Regions from separate parts of the Paenibacillus filicis genome, predicted to be linked through region 4. Evidence: riboswitches for the same ligand, from Rfam matches in the RefSeq annotation. Region 4 holds a riboswitch; each other region holds the start of a gene.
The links. A riboswitch is a leader RNA that binds a small molecule or an ion and turns the genes downstream of it on or off. The one in region 4 is predicted to bind cyclic di-AMP.
Positions count from the first base shown of each region.

Region 1: another riboswitch for cyclic di-AMP. It lies ahead of WMW72_RS21660 (CAP domain-containing protein); the one in region 4 lies ahead of WMW72_RS33695 (hypothetical protein).
Region 2: another riboswitch for cyclic di-AMP. It lies ahead of WMW72_RS23935 (stalk domain-containing protein); the one in region 4 lies ahead of WMW72_RS33695 (hypothetical protein).
Region 3: another riboswitch for cyclic di-AMP. It lies ahead of WMW72_RS31465 (TrkH family potassium uptake protein); the one in region 4 lies ahead of WMW72_RS33695 (hypothetical protein).

Region 1 covers NZ_JBBPCC010000015.1:95,855-100,757, reverse strand. The annotation lists gene WMW72_RS21665 (S-layer homology domain-containing protein) at 1-1,511, shown strand, start outside; gene WMW72_RS21660 (CAP domain-containing protein) at 1,563-2,393, opposite strand; cyclic di-AMP (ydaO/yuaA leader) riboswitch at 2,393-2,528, opposite strand; gene WMW72_RS21655 (MFS transporter) at 2,942-4,138, shown strand; gene WMW72_RS21650 (DEAD/DEAH box helicase) at 4,393-4,903, shown strand, end outside.
Region 2 covers NZ_JBBPCC010000017.1:171,691-176,593, reverse strand. The annotation lists gene WMW72_RS23945 (DoxX family protein) at 1-337, opposite strand, end outside; gene WMW72_RS23940 (polysaccharide deacetylase family protein) at 518-1,219, opposite strand; gene WMW72_RS23935 (stalk domain-containing protein) at 1,409-2,242, opposite strand; cyclic di-AMP (ydaO/yuaA leader) riboswitch at 2,245-2,408, opposite strand; gene WMW72_RS23930 (DUF6483 family protein) at 2,557-3,252, shown strand; purine riboswitch at 3,383-3,484, shown strand; gene purE (5-(carboxyamino)imidazole ribonucleotide mutase) at 3,656-4,141, shown strand; gene purK (5-(carboxyamino)imidazole ribonucleotide synthase) at 4,138-4,903, shown strand, end outside.
Region 3 covers NZ_JBBPCC010000030.1:26,328-31,230, forward strand. The annotation lists gene WMW72_RS31460 (potassium channel family protein) at 1-594, opposite strand, end outside; gene WMW72_RS31465 (TrkH family potassium uptake protein) at 610-1,971, opposite strand; cyclic di-AMP (ydaO/yuaA leader) riboswitch at 2,041-2,191, opposite strand; gene WMW72_RS31470 (CPBP family intramembrane glutamic endopeptidase) at 2,466-4,094, shown strand; gene uvrC (excinuclease ABC subunit UvrC) at 4,146-4,903, opposite strand, start outside.
Region 4 covers NZ_JBBPCC010000036.1:41,598-46,500, reverse strand. The annotation lists gene WMW72_RS33700 (nucleoside hydrolase) at 5-961, shown strand; cyclic di-AMP (ydaO/yuaA leader) riboswitch at 1,599-1,788, shown strand; cyclic di-AMP (ydaO/yuaA leader) riboswitch at 1,958-2,124, shown strand; gene WMW72_RS33695 (hypothetical protein) at 2,248-2,658, shown strand; gene kdpF (K(+)-transporting ATPase subunit F) at 2,796-2,873, shown strand; gene kdpA (potassium-transporting ATPase subunit KdpA) at 2,902-4,578, shown strand; gene kdpB (potassium-transporting ATPase subunit KdpB) at 4,601-4,903, shown strand, end outside.

The DNA of each region.
Region 1 (4,903 bases), on a different contig from region 4:
CGAGCGACAGGCCGGACGAATTGGCCGTCCAGATTGCCGGGGGCAGCGTGGCGAGTTTATCCAATCACGGGATGGCTATTCAAGTGGAGAGTGAAACCGCCATCCTGACGCTTTCTAATGAGATACTGCTGCGCATGAAGCAGCAGGCGATGGATCTGTACTTCCGGATCGTGCCAATCCGCAGTGAGCAGGGCCGTCAGACGGTAGCTGCCCGCATTCTGGTGGAGCCTGCGATACGTCAGGCTGCAGGCAGCGGGAAGGCTGTAGTGGTTGGGATGCCGCAGAAGATTGAGACCAACTATCGGAATTTCCGCACGAAGCTGGTCATTCCGTTCAACGGAATTTTACCAGCAACCGGCCAGGCGGCCTACTTGAATTCGCTTCGTGTGTTTATCGAGCACAGCGACGGCGACAAGAAGCTGGCCTCGGGAACAGTCGTGTACAGAAATAACCAGCCCTATGGCCTTGAGCTGGAGATCGATAAATTCAGTACTTTCACCTTCGTACAGCTTAACCCGTCCGGCAACAACAGCTCCGACTCAGAAACGGACGGCAGCAGCGACAATTCCGGCAGTTCATCGCCAGGAGACACGAAACCGGACTCCAGGGCCGAAGTTAAGCTGGAAGGAGAAGGCAAGCAGATTACGATCAAGCACGGCGGCTCCGATGAAGGCATTGACAAAGATAGCTTCTCGGTAACGGTGAATGGCAAGCCTGTGGCTATCGAGCAGGTCATCGTGGAAAAGGGTCGGATTATTCTGGTGCTGAGGCAGCCTGTTCTGGCTGGAGATCAGGTAGCGGTCGTGTATGCAGGGGACCTTACTGTAGACAGTGAGAAGCGTAAACGGACCTTCAGCATGCTCGTGAACAATCCTGGACATCACCGGCCGTATATCACGGGCTATCCCGATGGCACCTTTGGGCCGTCTAACCGGATTACCCGGGCCGAGGTAGCTACGATTCTATCACGCGTCACGAGTAAGGCCGAGAATCGTAAGGAAGTCACATACACAGATGTGACCCAGTCGCACTGGGCATCAGACAATATCAACAGAGTCACGTGGATGGGGATCATGGACGGGTATCCCGATGGAAGCTTCCGGCCGGAAGCGCCAGTTACCCGCGCGGAAATGGCCAGCCTGGCTGCCCGCTGGTCCACCGGTAATCCTACTTCGAGCCTAAGCGCCAGGTTCACGGATGTTCAAGGTCACTGGGCGCAGGAGGCGATCCTACGAATGCGGACGGCCGGGGTACTGGACGGCTACGAAGATGGCAGGTTCCTGCCGGAGCATAGCCTGACCCGCGCGGAGGCGGTAACGGTGGTCAACAAGCTGCTGGGCCGCGGTCCATACACAGCTGGGGAGCAGCAGTGGCGTGACGTTGACATGCAGCACTGGGCTTACGGAGAGGTCCAGGAAGCTTCGGTCGATCATGAGATCGGTCTGGGAACGGATTCCGCGGAGAAACGAATACCGGTGAAAGAGCAGGCCAATCAAGCTCTACCTAAATAAACAGCAAAAAAGCCCGGAGCATCCGGGCTTTTTCCTGTCTTCACGCACTTATTAGTTCGCGATGAACTCTTGAACCCATTCGCCGTTGTAGAAAGCAACGCCGATCTTCGTGTAGTTCGGGCTCAAGATATTTTGTCTGTGGCCGGCGCTATTCATCCAGGCGTTCATAACTTCCTGTGGATCGCGTTGTCCCTTGGCGATATTCTCGCCGGCATACGAGTATTGAATACCGTATTTCTTCATCATATCGAACGGGGAACCGTAAGTTGGCGAATTATGGTCAAAGTAGTTCAGGTTGTACATGTCTTTGGCCTTGTCGAGTGCCATGTTGGCAAGGGCCGGATCGCTTGTCAGCGGCGACAGACCAGCCTTGGCGCGCTCCGCATTCACCAGGCTTACGACCTGATCGGCATAAGCCGAAGCGGTGTCTGTAGCTGGCTTGCTTGGAGCTGTCGGAGCTTCCGTCTGACCATTTCCTGGAGCCGGGGTTGTAACGGGAGCTTCGGTACCCGGAGCCGGTGTGTCAGTGTCTGGAGTTTCCGCTGGAGCTTGTCCTTCATCCGGAGCGGCAGAGCCATTATCCGGATTCTCAGAACCTGTACCCGGCGTTGTTGGAGCTTGTCCATGGTCGTTACCAGAGCCACCTTGCCCTGGATAAACATAATGAATTTCCGGGCATACTATGCGAAGATTCGCACCCTGCAGCTTCTGCAGCAGATCACTCAGGGACAATCCGTATTGTTGCTGTAGACGATTGACCAACTGATCAGGATTGATAGTGCCTGTCGTTGGAGTTGCTGCAAACGCGGAACCTGCTCCGACGACAACGCTTAACGCCAGTGCACCTGTCAATACTGTCTTTTTGAAAAACATTTCTTTCATCCTCTCCTTATTGTGGCCTACGAGGTTAGCTGACGGGTTCGGGTCAAAGAGCAATCACCCGGCCGCGAGAAGCGGCTTCACCCCAAAACATTGGGTTCCCCGTGCTTCTAGTAGAAGCTTCGGCCTTCTTTTTTCCGCGAAGATCAATCGATGTAAGCCCATCGTGTTTCCTGCGGTTGCTTCATGGTAACATGATATAACTCTCGAATCATTGCATAATGATTTCCATGCGCTAGTTTTTATGCCAAGAAACCGGGCAAACTCAGCATTTTCGTGTATGCACAAATGACAAGTATTCTACTATACCCGTATTTTCAAAGGCTTGCCGATGGTTCGAGTGGGAGTGGAACGATAACGAATATAACGCATACCGGCAGGAGCAGCGACCCCGGAATTGTTGCAGGAGATTAGGAGGGAAGAATCTGTAAAGAATGCGTGTAGGTTATTGCCGACTTTTCTAAGCGTGTGCTATTCTAACATACGGTGCGCAGCAAGCCATAAGGCTTGACCTGGCACAGGCACATACATAGAGAGAAGGCGTATATTCCATGGGAGTGCAGCAAGCAGCCATCGGCTCCTCAAGCAAGGAAAAAAGGTTTCCTATTGCCCTGATTTCGTTAACCGCAGGAGCATTTGCGATAGGGATGACAGAGTTCGTGATTATGGGTTTACTGCCTAATGTTGCGGCAGATCTGGACGTCAGCATTCCCAAAGCGGGCCAACTGATCACAGGCTACGCGCTGGGCGTCGCGATCGGAGCGCCGGTCCTGGCGTTAGCGACATCGAGGCTTCCCCAGAAAGTGTTATTGTGCATTCTCATGGTCTTATTCATTATCGGTAACGGGATTGCCGCTGTTGCTCCCACTTATACGGTGCTGATGCTGGCCCGGCTATTCACTTCGCTGGCGCACGGCACCTTCTTCGGAGTCGGGTCGGTCATCGCTGCCAATCTGGTTGCACCGAACCGGCGGGCAGCGGCCGTCTCGGTCATGATGGCGGGACTCACGGTCGCCAATATTATCGGGGTGCCCTTCGGCACCTTCATCGGTCAGAATATGGGCTGGAGAGCTGCTTTCCTGGCCGTCGTCGTCATGGGGATTATTACGCTGGTAGGCATTGTCGCCTTGATTCCGAAAATCCCGCATGATCCATCCTCCAGCTTTATCCGGCAGATCAGGGCGCTCGGCCAGCCTAAGCTGCTGACGGTGCTGCTGGCGGGCGCTATCGGCTGCAGCAGCTTGTTCGCAGTCTTCACGTATATCGCGCCGCTGCTGCAGGAAGTGACGGGCTTAGCTGAGCATAACGTCACGTGGGTGCTCGTGCTATTCGGCATCGGAGTCACGATCGGGAATATCGTAGGCGGCAAGCTCGCCGATTGGAAGCTGATGCCTACGCTGATGGTCGGGTTTCTGCTGCTGGCGGTTCTTCTGGCTGTGCTCGGTGTGACCGCACATATCCCGGTGCTGGCGATCGCGACGATCTTTCTGTGGGGTGTGGCTTCCTTTGGCGTGCTTCCCGGACTGCAGGTTCGGATTATGTCACTGGCCAAGGACGCTCCCGCGCTAGCTTCCACTTCGAATCACTCGGCCTTGAATCTCGGAAACGCAGGCGGGGCTTATCTGGGCGGGGTTGTGATTACACAGGCAGGTCTCGGATTCCTTCCTTGGGCCGGCGCGCTGATGTCCCTGATGGGACTGGTCATTACGGTAATCATCTTCCGTTGGGATCGCCGTACAGCCAGATAATTGGTAGTAGCGATTGGCTATCATAACAGTAGATTCAGCATAATAGGTTAAATAGAACCAAGCAGGGACAGTGAGCGTCTACGGACGGCTCTGCTGTCCCTGTTTCATTGTGACGATGAACGGCCGCTGATGTGGATAGACGTGAGTTTTACACGGCTGCGCGTGTACGGTGGAGAAGGGGAATGCTGGAAGTGGGTGCTACGGATATGATATGGTTATAGTTAACATAACGAGGCAGGACGGAGGCACGATCGATGTCGGGCTTTACAGAGGATTACGGATTTCATCCGGTATTATGGCAATGGTTTGCCGGCCGGTTCGGAGAGCCGACCGAGGTTCAGAAGCAGGCGTGGGTGCGTATCCAATCAGGGGACCATACGCTGATTTCCTCGCCGACCGGGTCAGGCAAGACGCTGGCGGCGCTGCTGCCCTGTCTGAACCGGATCTTGAGAAGCAAGGAAAGTGATGCGGAAGCCTACGTCCCTGGTGTGCGCACCTTGGTCGTGACTCCGCTGAAGGCGCTCAATAACGATATTCATCACCATCTGCTGCAATTTCTCGAAGAGATTCAGGCGGCACTGGTGCTATCTGGCGTTCCTCAGACACAAGGAACGATCACGGCTGCCGTACGGACCGGAGATACGACGCAGAGCACCCGCGCCTCGATGCTGCGAACGCCGCCGGATGTGCTGGTAACAACTCCAGAATCGCTGTATCTGCTGCTGACCTCCCCCCGGGCGCGGGAAATTCTGAAGACAGTGGAGC
Region 2 (4,903 bases), on a different contig from region 4:
TCAGGAGCCCGAAGAACATGGCCGTCGTGGTCAAAGCGCCGAGGATCAGGCCAAGACCGACCAGAAACTCGCCCAGCGGGATGAGGGTGTTGAAGATCTGGGCATTCGGTAGAGCGAAGTGCTCCACGAAGGCGGTGAAGGTCGGATAAATGAGCTCTTTCGTCGCTTTATCGGCTACGGGATTCGTGACCGCATTTTTCAGGAATCCGGCGGCGTTGAACGGGGTAGGACCGGTTAGCTTCTCCCAGCCGTGAATCATCCAGTTAAACCCGAGATATAAGCGAATGAAGGTCAACAATACGGCAGCGTATCGGTTTTCTCTAAGCCAGGTCATCATGTGAACCATCTCCTTTGTTCTTTCTGATTTTAGTATAAGCTTGCGGATTGATTATGTAAGTGAAAAAAATCACAATCATATATACTTTTATTCGTATAGCCTGGTGAAGAACGAGAACAAGCCGGAATATGAGCTGCCGGCTTGCTGAGGAAAAAGAGTTCTCCCGCTGTTCAGGCTTCGCTAATGCTGTCTCGTGCGTGCGATCAGATCGGATACGGTGACGAACTGGTAGCCGCGGGCTTTTAATTCAGGCAGGATAATTTTCAGAGCCTCGACGGTTTGCGTGCAGTCGCCCTCCAGATCGTGGAAGAGCACGATGTCGCCGTTATGCACATTGCTAAGTACCTGCTGGACGATTTTGCTGGTTCCCGGTTTGCGCCAGTCCTTGGTATCCTGGTACCATGACCACATAACGACCGTGAGCTTGTCTTCCTTCATGGAATCCAGGAGCTGGTCATTGTAGAAGCCGCCAGGTGGGCGAAAGACGTGGGGCATCTGCTCAGTGATATCGAAAATAACTTCCTGCGTCTGTCTGATTTCATTGACGAGCCGGTCAGGCGGGTAGTTTTTCAGATAATGATGGTCGAAGGTATGATTGGCGATTTCGTGGCCGTCATTGACCTCACGTATAGCAATGGCCGGATACATCTGAACCCGCTTGCCCAACACGAAGAAAGTCCCCTTGGCCTCATACGCATGCAGAAGATCCAGAATTTGCGGTGTGTACACCGGATTGGGACCGTCGTCAAACGTCAAGGCGATCAGCTTCTGATCGGTTTGGACATTCCATACGACCTCATCACGGCTTGGAACGGCAGCAGCTGGAAATTGGGGAATCAGCAGCAGGCCAGCCAGCAGCAGAAGTGTTGTTTTCCGGATCATGACCAAGCCTCCTCCGCTGTAAATTCAGTTATAGTGTCCGAAAAAAGGCGGGAGGCTATGCGGCCTAAAAGCTGGGTAATCCCGATGGAAGAAAAGGATAAGAGTGTGGAAGGTATTCCAGAGAAAAGCGGGGGTTAGTCGCGGCCTATAAAGAAAATAGCAAAAACAGCAGTCCGAAGACTGCTGCTGCTACGAGCCGAGAATATATACTTTCACTTGCTGAATCCCGAATGACTTCACTTGCTCACGGCTCTGCGGGAGGAAGATATCGATCTTATTGCCCTTGATCGCTCCACCGGTATCGCTGGCTACGGCATACATGCCTCCGGCAGGAAGTCCGTCATGTGTGTAGCCTTCCACGTAAACTCTCGATCCGAGTGGAATCACAGAAGGGTCTACGGCGATCGTGCCAAGCTGCAGCTGGTTGCCCATATAATCGAGTGTGTACCCGCCGTTCTCTGCGGGGCTGGCGCTATAGGCAGAGGCTCTGGCCTCAATGACTTTGGAGTAACTCTTGGCGATGGCCTGGGGACGATACCAGGCCGGTGCATGATACTGGCCGTCTGTCGACATAATCGCGATGCGATTGGCCGAATCCCATTGGGTCTTGGAGCCGAACGTATCGGCAATCAGACGGAAAGGAACGTATACACGGCCGTCTACGATCCGGGCAGGCGCATCCAGAGAAGCAGGCTGCTCATTCACCTTGGCCTCAGTTTCTCCTGTCGTTAGGGTCAGCTTCTGCTCCGAATTGCCGATGGTGATGGCAATCTGGTTGCCTACCTTCTGCCATTGCAGATCATAGCCTAGCTTGTCAGCCATGACTCTAGCAGGAACTTGAAGCTTGGAAGTGGCATCCACAATCGGCTGAATATCACCAAACTGCATGAGCTGATCGTTAACCTGCACCTTAATGTCCGTCTCCTGATGGAAAAACTGGGCATTCGCAGGCTTAGACGCCGTCATTCCCGCGGGCAGCAGGAACAGACCTGCCAGCAGGATGCATTTGAAAATCTTATTCAATTGATTCCCTCCTGTCGGGCCTCCGAGGTTAGTTGTCGGGTTCGGGAAGAGGATTTTCCCTAAGCGCGATTCGGCAGGCATGGCTGCTGGAATCGTCTATTCACCCCATGTGATGCGTCCCCCGTACGTTCAGATAACAAACTGTTCGATTCGGCTTTTAAGACTTTACCATAACCTGCTTAAAGCGTTCAATGCATAAATTCATCCAGTCCATGCCAGGTTTTTCCTTCAGCTGAGAGGATATCCGTAAAAATACCGCCGTGTGGCGGCAGAATGGTACAATGTAAGTTATAGAAAAGCAGGGAGGCAGAGTCATGTATCAGCGCGACTATATCATGCGGCTTATCGAACAGACGGCCAAAATCATCGGACAAGTCATCAACAAGCGAGGCCAGGCGCTTCAGGAGCGGCTGGAGATTATCAATCAGGCGATGAAACGCCTCGTCGGACTCGACTCTAGACTGCTGCAGGCGCTGGCGGTTCGCGATCTGCTGGAGCTAATCTCCCAGGGAGGCAGGCCGGATATCGGCAAAGCGCTTGCGTTGAGCGACATGATGATCGCCCGTGGCCGGATGCTGAAGGAAGAACAACACGGGGAGCAGGCTGCACGTGAATCCATCCGGTGGGCGGAGCTGCTTCTGCTGGTAAGGGCAGACGAAGAAGACTCGGCAATGCTGAAGGAAATCGACGAGCGGATCGAAGCCGCGCTGGAGCTGGCCGGGAGAAGTCCGATGGGCACTGAGCTGCTGGAGCTGCTTATCCCTTATTATGAAGAAACAGGCCGGCTATCCAAGGCGGAGGATGCTCTCTTTCACCGCTTGGCTGTGAAAGACGGAGACGAGCCCTCTGATTCGTGGCTGGTCATTCTAGAGAACGGCTTGCTTATGTATGAGCGGTGGACCCTGCTGAGCGAGCCGGTGCTGACGGCGGGAGGGCTATCCGCCCCAGAAGTCGCCCAAAGTCAAAAAGAACTCATTGAAATGAAAAATGCGACTGTTAATAAGCGGTAAATCTACCCAATAACAAGGTTTAAAGGCGAACTATTTTTATGGAATAAATATTGAATGTTCGGGTTTTAGAGTTGACATGATGTGTCAATCCCTGCTAAACTGAGAGAGTGAAAAGATTGGTAAGCAGGGTCATTTATAAGTTGAATAGTCTCGTATAAAGTCGGGGATACGGCCCGAAAGTCTCTACCCGAAAACCTTAAATTTTTGGACTACGAGTAAGCGTCAATGAGAGGTCGGCACGCTCTGTGCTTGGCCTTAACTTGTGCTTAAGGGTATTTCTTGTCGTCCTTCCGACAGCTGGCCGTTACTTGGCTTCAGTTGTCTCAAGGGCGTTTTTTCATGAATAGAGCATATAGCTCATCAAGCAGCCGCCCGGAATCGAAGGGTGCAAACGGAGGTTATCATGTCAGTGCAAGTTGGTGTCATTATGGGAAGCCAGTCCGATTGGGACACGATGAAGCATGCGTGCGACATACTGGACGAACTCGGCATCGCCTATGAGAAGCGGGTTGTATCCGCTCACCGTACGCCCGATCTGATGTTTGAATATGCGGAATCCGCCATCGGTCGCGGATTAAAGCTGATTATCGCCGGAGCCGGCGGTGCCGCTCATTTGCCGGGTATGGTTGCGGCGAAGACGGTACTGCCGGTCATTGGCGTGCCTGTAAAGTCTTCTACAATGAGTGGGCTTGATTCACTCTATTCCATTGTACAGATGCCGGGCGGCGTGCCGGTGGGCACGATGTCGATCGGTCAGGCCGGAGCGACCAATGCGGGGCTGTACGCCGCTCAGGTGCTGGCAGCCTTCGATCCCGAGCTGCAGCAGAAGCTCGTGAAGCGCCGTGAGAAGCTCGCGCAAACCGTTATAGAGAAGAGCGTGCTGGAATGAGACCGGATACGCAGCGGGAAGCAAGGGCTTACGATCCCTCCAAAGTGATCGCGCCCGGCGGAACGATCGGTGTGCTGGGCGGCGGCCAGCTCGGCCGGATGCTGGCCTTGGCCGGACGGGCTATGGGCTACCGCTTTGCCACACTCGATCCGACGCCGGACTCGCCCTGCGGTCAGGTAGCCGACCGCCAGGTGACAGCGCCTTATCACGATGCGGCGGCGGCACGGGAGCTGGCAGAGCTGTCGGATGTCATTACGTATGAGTTCGAGAACGTCGATGCGGACGTGACGGAGCTTCTAATGAAGGAATCGTATGTGCCGCAGGGCAGCAAGCTGCTCTACACGACCCAGCACCGGCTGCGGGAGAAGCGGGCCATCGAGGCCGCAGGCGTCAAGGTAGCGCCTTACGCGGAGATCGGCAGCGTAGAGGAGCTGCGCGAGGCGGTAGGTCGCTTCGGCCTGCCATGCGTACTGAAGACGGCGATGGGCGGCTATGACGGCAAGGGACAATGGGTGATCCGTCATGAGGACGAGATCGCAGAAGCGTACGAGACGCTGGCCCGTGCCGGAACGGAACTCGTGCTGGAGCAGTTCATCCGCTTCGAGAAGGAGCTGTCCGTCATCGCAGCGCGCAGCCCGCGCGGTGAAGTCAAGACGTTCCCAGCAGCCGAAAACGAGCATGTGAACAACATTCTGCACTTGTCCATCGTACCGGCACGTGTGCCTGCGGATGTCGTCGAGCGCGCCGAGAAGATGGCGGCGG
Region 3 (4,903 bases), on a different contig from region 4:
CTCCTCCACGGAGTCGGTGGCCGTCGGGGCGATAATAACGCCTTCTTTCTTATTAATAGCTACGATGCTGCAGCCGTACTTGGCCCGCGTGTCGAGATCCCGCAAGGTCCTTCCGTCCAGACACCTTGGAACCGTCAGCTCCGCGATCGTGTACTCGCACGACAGCTCGATATAATCGAGCAGATTCGGCGAGACGAGCTGATGCGCAACCCGCACCCCCATGTCCCGCTCCGGGAAAATAATGCGGTCGACGCCGATCTTGTTCAGCACCTTGCCGTGCAGCTCGGACAACGCCTTCGCCACAACCATCTTGACCCCGATATCCTTGAGCAGAATCGTGGTCAGGATACTGGACTGGATATCGTCGCCGATCGCGACGATCACACAGTCGAAGTTGCGCAGGCCGAGCGAACGTATGACGTCTTCGTCGGTAGAATCCGCAACCACGACATGTGTAAGCTCCTCACTCATCGCCTCCACGGGCTCCTCGTGCTTGTCGATCCCCATAACCTCATAGCCAAGCTTGATCAGTTCCTTGGCCAGACTCGATCCGAACCTGCCTAGTCCAATAACGGCATATTGACTGCGCTTCATCCTGTGTCTCTTCCCCTATCCGATGGTGATTTTCCCTTCCGGGTATCTGTACAGCTCTTTCTCCGCTTTGGGTCCCAGCGCATAAGCCAGCGTCAGCGGTCCAAGACGGCCGGCAAACATCGTCAAGGCGATCATGACTTTGCCGAAGGTCGACAGATCGGGCGTCAGTCCCATGCTGAGGCCGACCGTGCCGAATGCGGACGTTACCTCGAACAAAATCATTAGAAAGCTGTGATCCTCAGTCGTGGACAGCAGCATCGTGACGATCATGACCAGGAACAAGGCCAGCATCGTCAGCGTGATCGCCTTCAGGATACGGTCCTTGCCCAGTCTGCTGCGGAACAGCACGATATCCTCCTTGCCCCGGATCATCGCGATCATGGCCCCGACCAGCACCGTGAAGGTCGTCGTCTTCACTCCTCCGCCTGTCGAGCCTGGAGAAGCCCCGATAAACATCAGGATGATGATGAACAGCTGACTCGCCTGCCGCAGTCCCGCCATGTCCACACTATTGGCGCCTGCCGTTCTCGGCGACACGGACTGGAAGAACGAAGCCAGTACCTTGCCGTCCCAGCCGAGCGGGCCCAGCGTTCTCGTATTCGAATATTCGAAGGCGAAGATGACGATAGCTCCTAGCACAATCAGCAATCCGCTGGCCGACAGCACGACCTTGGAATGCAGGGACAGCCGCCGCTTCTGCTTGAATTCCAGCAGATCCGACAGGACGACGAAGCCGAGGCCTCCGAGCACGATGAGCGCCATCGATACGACATTGACCAGCGCATCATCCGCATAGGAGGTAAGACCGGTGAAGGGCCCGCTCACCGCACCGAATAAATCAAAGCCAGCGTTGTTGAAAAATGAAATGGCATGAAAGAACCCGTAGCCGATCCCTCTCGCCACCCCGAGATCGAAGGACCACCGGATGGCGAACAGAATGGCTCCCGCGAGCTCGATGGTGAGCGAGTAAACCAGCACCTTGCGGATCAGCCGGACAATGCCTTCCATGCTGCCCTGGTTCATAGCCTCCTGCAGAATCAGCCTTTCCTTCAAGGAAATCCGTTTTTTCAGTACAAAAGCGAACAAGGTAGACATCGTCATGAAGCCAAGTCCTCCGACCTGAATCATGATGATGATGACGATTTTGCCGAATAAAGACCAATGAAGTCCGGTGTCTACGACGACAAGTCCTGTCACGCAAGCTGCCGAGGTCGCGGTGAACAACGCATCGAGGACAGGCGTCGGGAGGCCATCCGCGGATGAAAAGGGCAGCGTCAACAGAATCGTGCCGAGCAGAATAATCGCGGCGAAGCCAAGCACCAGAATCTGCGGCGGCGTCAGCTCGAATTTCTTATGCTTCTGTGCGGTTGATATCATCTCATGGGGCACCTCATCGCCGTATATGAACAACAAAAAAAGCACGGGAAACCCAGTGCTTTGCGTACAAGGTTCCTGCATTCAAGCCTACGAGGTTAGCTGACGGATTCGGGTATACAGGCACCCTATCCATGCATGCGGCCGGACGGCCGGGCACGGAATTCACCCCTATGTTTCATGGTTCCCCCGTTTTCAATACGAAATTCGGCTTTTTTATTCAATTCATATGAATTATAGACGGGTTTGAGTGGAAGCACAAAGCTGTTTTTGACGGTTTTGGGTGGATAAAGCGATCCCCGGGGCAATTGTAAGCGATCACATGGGGGCAACCCTTGCGCTGGCTTGTTTTTTCCGACTCTTACGCATGTTATCATGATATTATCCAAAAGCATGGATGGACGTCCTTGCGAATACAATACAAGTGCCAGTCCAAAAGCATGCTCTCAGCACCGAGCCCTCTTGCCCAATAGATTCCAACCGATAAGGAGTGCGCTATGCCCACATTCAAGCAACGCCCCCCCTTGCTGCTCGCCGTTATCGGCTTGCTGCTGTATTTCGGCCTCTCGTACGCGGTTCCGCTGTTCGACAAGCCCTCCTCCCCAGAGCAGGAGAAGCGTTCAACCCCGGCGATCAGCAAGCAGGAAGCGGCCCAGACGGCTGTCGCCTTCATCGACCGGCGCTTCGGCCTCTCCGGGAAGCAGACGGCGGACACGCTGTTCCAATCGTATACGTCCCGCAGCGGCTATATTCAGCAGGCCAAGCTGGAGGATGAATATGAGAAGAAGTTCGCTGCCCGATTCCCTATCGATTACTATGAAGTGGAAATTCGCGACGGAACCTCGACCTACTACGTCGGCGTCAACTTTACGACCCGCAGCGTCCTAAGCTTTAGCGCCTACAAGGCCCCTACAGCCAAGACGGATGCGCTGCCCACACTGGAGAGCACCCCCGGCTCAGCGGCGGAGCAAGCGATCCGGGATATGGGCTTTGATCCCGCAGGCTACACGCTGCACAGCGGAGTCAGCCCGGAGGGAGCGGCCGAGCAGGTGTATGTCAGCAGGACGGAGCAGATCGGCGAAGCCAAGCTGGAGCTGAGGCTGCTGACGGTAGGCGGACAGGTGACGGCATTCCGACCGGCATTCCCGCCGCCCGACAGCTTCGTGCGCTGGCAGGAGGTCCAGGACGGCCGCTCCGGGCTTATGACAAGGATCAGCATGATCGCCTCGCTGGCGATGACGCTGGCCTCCCTGGTGATCGTGGTGCGCTACCGGCGGCAGATCAGCTTCGTGCGCGGCACACTGCTTACACTTGTCTTTCTAGCGCTGTATCTGCTCAACAACTACAATATGCTGCCGGCGTTTCGCACGAGCCATGGCAGCGGGCCATCCGAGGCGGGTGCCATCCTCTATCTGTGGATCATCAATACCTACGTTGTGCTAATGGCGTTATCCACGTATTTCGCCCTGCTTGCCGGAGGTAAGCTCACGCAGGACCGCGGCGTCCGCCCTTGGGCCGTGTGGCGGGACGTGGACTTTGGAGAGCAGGCCAAGCGGTCCATGAAGGACGGCTACATCCTGGGCCTGTTCATTCTAGGCATCCAGCAGGTGCTGTTCCTCGGTGCCTCCGCGCTGTTCGATGTCTGGTCCGTGAACGACCCCAGCGACTCCGTCTACAATATGACGCATCCGGAAATTTTCCCGCTGCTCGCGTGGTCGGCAGCCATCTCCGAGGAAGCGGTCTTCCGCCTGCTGGGCGTGTCCCTGATGCTGCGGCTGACCCGCAGCCCGTTCGTCTCCGTGCTCATCCCAAGCATCGTATGGGCGATGAGCCATACGCAGTACCCGATCTACCCGGTCTATACCCGTCTGATCGAGGTGACCGTCATCGGCATTCTGTTCGGCTATGCCTTCCTGCGCTACGGCTTCCTGACGGCCGTCTTCGCCCATGCGTCCATGGACAGCATCCTGATGGGCCTGTCACTCATCTATGACGGGGACGCCAAACAAGCCGCCGCAGGACTGGTCTACTTCTTCGTCCCTGCGGCGGCCGGCTGGCTGCTCTATGCGATTCACGGACGGATCAGACGCCGTCCTCCGTCCTTGCCTTCCGCGCGCTACCCTTGATTCTCGTCCGCTATGGAACAACTGAGATGTGGTGTCTGACTGGAGCTTCGGTTATTCCGCCAGCCCGGTATTCTCCAACTCGCCAGACACTTTGTCGCTCTCTTCCCCGGAAGCCGCATCCGGGTCTGTATCTGCTGGACCGTTCAGCGAAGCAAGAATATGGAGAGCGAGCTTCTCCCCTATGCCCAGAGGCTTGAAGTCTGCGACTTCGGCCTCTTTGATTTTCTTCAGCGAGCCAAAATGCTTGAGCATGGCCTTGCGGCGCTTCTCGCCGATCCCGGTGATCGAGTCGAGCGTCGAGACGATCATCGACTTGGCCCGCGTCTCGCGGTGGAACGTGATAGCGAAGCGGTGAACCTCGTCTTGGATGCGCTGCAGCAGGTAAAACTCCTGGCTGTCGCGCGGCAGAGGCACGACCTCCGCCGGGTCCCCCATCAGCAGCTGCGCCGTCTTATGCTTGGCATCCTTCACCAGCCCGCATACAGGCAGATGCAGGCCCAGCTCATTCTCCAGCACGTCGACGGCTGCCGCCAGATGTCCCCGCCCTCCGTCGATGACGATCAGATCGGGCATCCGCAGTCCTTCCTTCAATACGCGCTCATACCGCCGCCGTACGACCTCCCGCATCGTTTCGTAGTCGTCCGGCCCTTGTACAGTCTTAATCTTGTACTTGCGGTATTCCTTGCGGTCGGGCTTGCCGTCAGTGAAGACGACCATGGCGGAAACCGGGTCCGAGCCCTGAATATTCGAGTTATCGAAAGCCTCGATCCGGTGGATCGTTCCCGTTCCCAGGTATTGCCCCAGATTCT
Region 4 (4,903 bases):
TCCGATGCAACCATTCGAAAAAAAAGTAATCATTGATGCCGATACGGGGATCGACGATGCGCTAGCCATCCTATATGCGCTGAAAGCAACGGATGTACACGTAGAGGGAATCACAACGGTATTCGGGAATATTAGCGTCCAGCAAGCAACGGAGAATACCTTAAGAATTATTCAGCTGGCCAAGACGACCTATGAGATTCCGGTGGTCCAAGGGGCGGAGAAGCCTCTGCAGCGCACCTTGCAGGGCTTCTCTACGAAAGTGCACGGCGAGAATGGAATCGGCGACGTCGAGCTTCCGCCTTCCGCTCAGAAGGCCTTGGGGGAAGAAGCCCATGAGTTTATCTTGCGTAAAGCGGACGAGCTTCCTAATGAGTTAATTATCGTGGCTTTGGGAAGATTAACCAACTTAGCCCAGGCGCTTCAGAAGGATGCAACGTTGGCTCAAAAAATTAAGCATGTATATGTCATGGGTGGAGCTGTTCATGTCCCGGGTAATGTAACCCCCGTGTCGGAGGCGAATATATGGGGCGATCCCGAGGCCGCGGACATCGTGTTTAGCTCGGGGTTACCGATCACCATGGTGGGCCTAGATGTTACGATGAAAACGCTGATTACCCAGCAGCATCTGAACTATCTGCAGGAGCATTGCCAAGAAGAGAACAAGGATATCGTCGAATTTATCAACGAATCCTTACAGTTTTACTTTGACTTCTATCACACCTCGAATTATTGGATGGGAGCTGCCCCGCTGCATGATCCATTAACGATGCTGGTGGCCCTAGAGCCAGGTGTGGTCAAAACCCAACAGATGAAGATTAAAGTGGAATGCCAAAGTGAGATTTGTCAGGGGATGACCGTGGCGGATTTACGGCGTAATGCTTTGGTAGGAAGTCCTGTACAGGTGTGTATAGATGTCGAGGCCGAGTATGCCGTGAATAAATTATTGTCCGTATTTCTTTAAACAGCGTCTATAGCTATGCAGAAGGCATGGAAGGGGAGCAGAAATGCTCCCTTAGCCTGTTTGTAATCAGGCATGTATGCGTCTGAAACGACCTTTGTCACGCCATATGAAAAGAGTCCCTTTCTTCTAAGCAGATCCAATTTGTCAGGCGGAACACTTTTGGAAGGTCTTTTTTTACATGAGGCGCCTCTTCATCTATAAAAATTACGAAATCAGAGGTCATGGCCGCCATTCCGGCATCCTCAATCTTCGTCTCGTGCAACCGGGATTAGTAAATAGTTGTTGGCGGCTGAAACCTGTGCTTACGAGGTTAGCTATCGCGGTTACCCCATTCGCCCGAACTATTGCAAAATAAAACCCGATAAATGGTTAGATTTGTATGATTTGAACCGGAAATCCACGTGAAACCGACTTCAATGGACAGACGCTTCGGTTATCTCCACCTTTTCTAGGCTAAGCTTCTATTTTCGTGATTTTCGAGATAAACAGTAAAATCGGGAGTAAGATGCAGCAATATGGAGATCGAAGATGAATTACTTCCGGATTATGGCGGATTGAACGGGATTTGACGGATGGTCTTTCTTTACAGGACCAACCGGCAAGCGTATGATACAACTCATGAATCAAACAAAGTTTCCATGTTGAATCGCTGAGTTTCCTGGGCTAACCGGGAAAGCGGGGGAACCAATACAGCCAGGCCGAAGCGGTGTGAGAGCCGCTGCGCGCAGGGCATGGGGTGAATCTTGGGGCAGGAAGCGGCTCCGAGTAGGGCGACTCTCACCGCCCGAATCCGTCAGCTAACCCCGTAAGCGTTGGTAGGCAGCCATCTTGGTATCGAAGGACCGTCTTGACTTGTTCTGACATGCGAATGGTGCTTAATGGAGAGAGGATGATGAAGCTTGTGATCGAACCTATCGACCACAGGGCTTAAGCCTCTGTGGTTTTTACTTGTCTTTTTATGAAACAGAAGCCAATGATTTACAAAACGAATGACATGCATCTGATTCGCTGAGTCCTTGAATGGAAAAGGAACGGGGGAACCAACGAAGCTGCCATCGCAGCTTCATGGGGTGAATCCCGGAACAGCCAGGCTGTTCCCGGGTAGGGCGACTCTCACGCCCGAATCCGTCAGCTAACCTCGTAAGCGTTTGGAGAGAGGCAACGATTGTCGTGGGCAAGACACGGTCTATTTGGCTGTGCCTGAAGAAGCCGCGGGAAGAGTTCTTTTCTTCCTGCCGGCTTCTTTTTTGTTGCCTTCTCTTTCTCAATCAATAGGAGGAGAATCCGTGGTACATCAGCGGGAATGGATCTTGGTATCCGCACCGAACAAAGCAGGGGAGCTGTTCATTAGTCAATTGCTGGCCCGGCAGATTCCGTGCGCAGCGATCGTGAACAATCGAGTGGAACAAGAGAGGGTTACTAGAATCGGAGTGAAAATTTCCCACCTCGTGGATACTAAAAATGAGGTTACCTGGATCATGCCGGAGTTCCCGGTAGGTCAAGTCTTTTTATTTGAAAATAGCGTGACGCTGTGCTGCCGCTATCTGCAGATCTGCAGCAAATGGACGACAAAGCCCATCACGATCATCACCCATTCGAGCAGTCCGAGGCTGATGTACAGAAATCTGGGGGCCCGCAATATCATTCATACGTCCAGTCAGGACGTTAGCTTTTTAATTGCATCCATGGACGATTAGGCAGAAGGCTGACCATGAGGAGGGATTTGGATGCTGGATCTAGGTATGGTGCTGCTTCTGGCCGGAGCGTATGTCTTATTCGCAGGCTTCCTAGCCTGGTGCGGAAGCGTAAACCGTGAACCGGAGGGAGATAACAAATGATCGTGGTTGGTGTATGTACGGTGTTTATCTTTATTTATCTCGTCTATGTGCTGGTCAATCCGGAGAAATTCTAGGTTGCTGACAAGGAGGGTCTAAGAAGTTATGGGCATTGTACAAATAGCCGTTGTTATCCTGATCCTGCTGCTGCTGGTGAAGCCGCTCGGCACCTACCTGTACCAGGTGTTCCGGGGCGAGGCGAACGGCACAGATCGCTGGTTTGCCTGGGCGGAGAGGCCGATATACGCACTGATCGGGCTGAAGCAGCGCCGGGGCATGACCTGGAAAACCTACGCGCTAAGCTTTATTCTGACGAACATCGTCCTGGTAGCGACCGGCTACCTCATGCTTCGACTGCAGAAGTTTCTGCCGTTTAACCCGAGCGGCATCGATAATATGGAGCAGACGCTGACATTCAATACGGTCATCAGCTTCATGACCAATACGAATCTCCAGCATTACAGCGGTGAGACTGGCCTCTCGTATTTCTCGCAGATGGCTTTTATTACGATGATGATGTTTACCTCAGCTGCTACGGGGCTGTGCGTGGCGATAGCCTTCATCCGAGCCATCACGAGCAAGGGTGAGACGATCGGCAATTTCTTCGAGGATTTCGTCAAGGCGCATACGCGGGTATTTCTGCCGTTTGCTTTTGTCACCACGCTGGTGCTCGTCGGGCTTCAGGTACCACAGACGCTGCAGCCAACGATCACCGTGAACGGGGTGGAAGGGCCGCAGCAGATTGCGATCGGCCCGGTAGCGGCGCTCGAATCGATCAAGCATCTGGGGACCAACGGGGGCGGCTTCTTCGGGGCGAACTCAGCCCATCCGTTCGAGAATCCGAATCCGCTGACCAACGTGATCGAGATTCTGTCCATGTGGTCGCTGGCGGCTGCGCTCCCGTATACGTTCGGCTTGTTTGCCAAGAACCGCAAGCAGGGCTGGGTGATCTTCTCGGCGATGATGATCTTGTTCGTACTGTTCCTGTCTGCAGCTTATGCCGCTGAATCGGCAGGCAATCCCGTGCTGAACCGGCTGGGCGTGGATGCCTCACAGGGCAGCATGGAGGGCAAGGAGGTACGCTTCGGCATTGCTGGGTCCGCCTTGTTCACAACCGTGACGACGGCGGCGACGACCGGCTCCGTCAACAATATGCATGATACGTTGACCCCGCTCGGGGGGATTACGCCGTTGGCTCTGATGATGCTCAACTGTGTATTCGGCGGCAAGGGTGTTGGTCTCGTCAATATGCTCATGTATGCGATTCTGGCGGTGTTCCTCGCCGGGCTCATGGTCGGGCGCACGCCTGAATTTCTGGGACGGAAGATTGAGGCTAGGGAGATGAGATTGATCGCCGTCGCGATTCTGACGCATCCCTTGATCATTCTGGCGCCGACGGCGCTGGCCCTGATGACGGAGCCGGGCACGGCTGCAATTACGAGTCCGTCGTTCCACGGCATCTCGCAGGTGCTGTATGAATACACCTCCTCTGCGGCCAATAACGGGTCCGGCTTTGAGGGACTTGGTGACAACACGCCATTCTGGAATATATCCACGGGTCTCGTGATGCTGTTCGGCCGGTATATCTCGATGATCGCGCTGCTCGCCGTAGCGGGTTCCATGCTGCGCAAGCAGTGGGTTCCAGAGACGATCGGAACCTTCCGTACGGACAATGGCTTGTTTGTCGGGATACTGGTCGGTACGGTCCTGATCATCGGTGCGCTGACATTTTTACCGGCGGTTGTTCTGGGCCCGATCGCTGAGCATTTAACGATCCGTTAATCGAAGAGGTGGAAATAAGTCCATGAGTACAAGTAGAAAAAAACTGCTAACCGGCGAAATGGTAACAAATGCGATCAAAGACAGCTTCATCAAGCTGAATCCGGTCACGATGATGAAGAATCCCGTGATGTTTATTGTGGAGGTCGGCACCTTCGTCGTACTGCTGATGACGCTCTTCCCCGGCTATTTCGGAACGGAAGGCAGCGTAGGCTTTAACCTGACGGTGTTTGTGATTCTGCTGTTCACGGTGCTGTTCGCGAATTTCGCCGAGGCTTTAGCCGAAGGGCGGGGGAAGGCACAGGCGGATTCCCTGAAGAAAACAAAA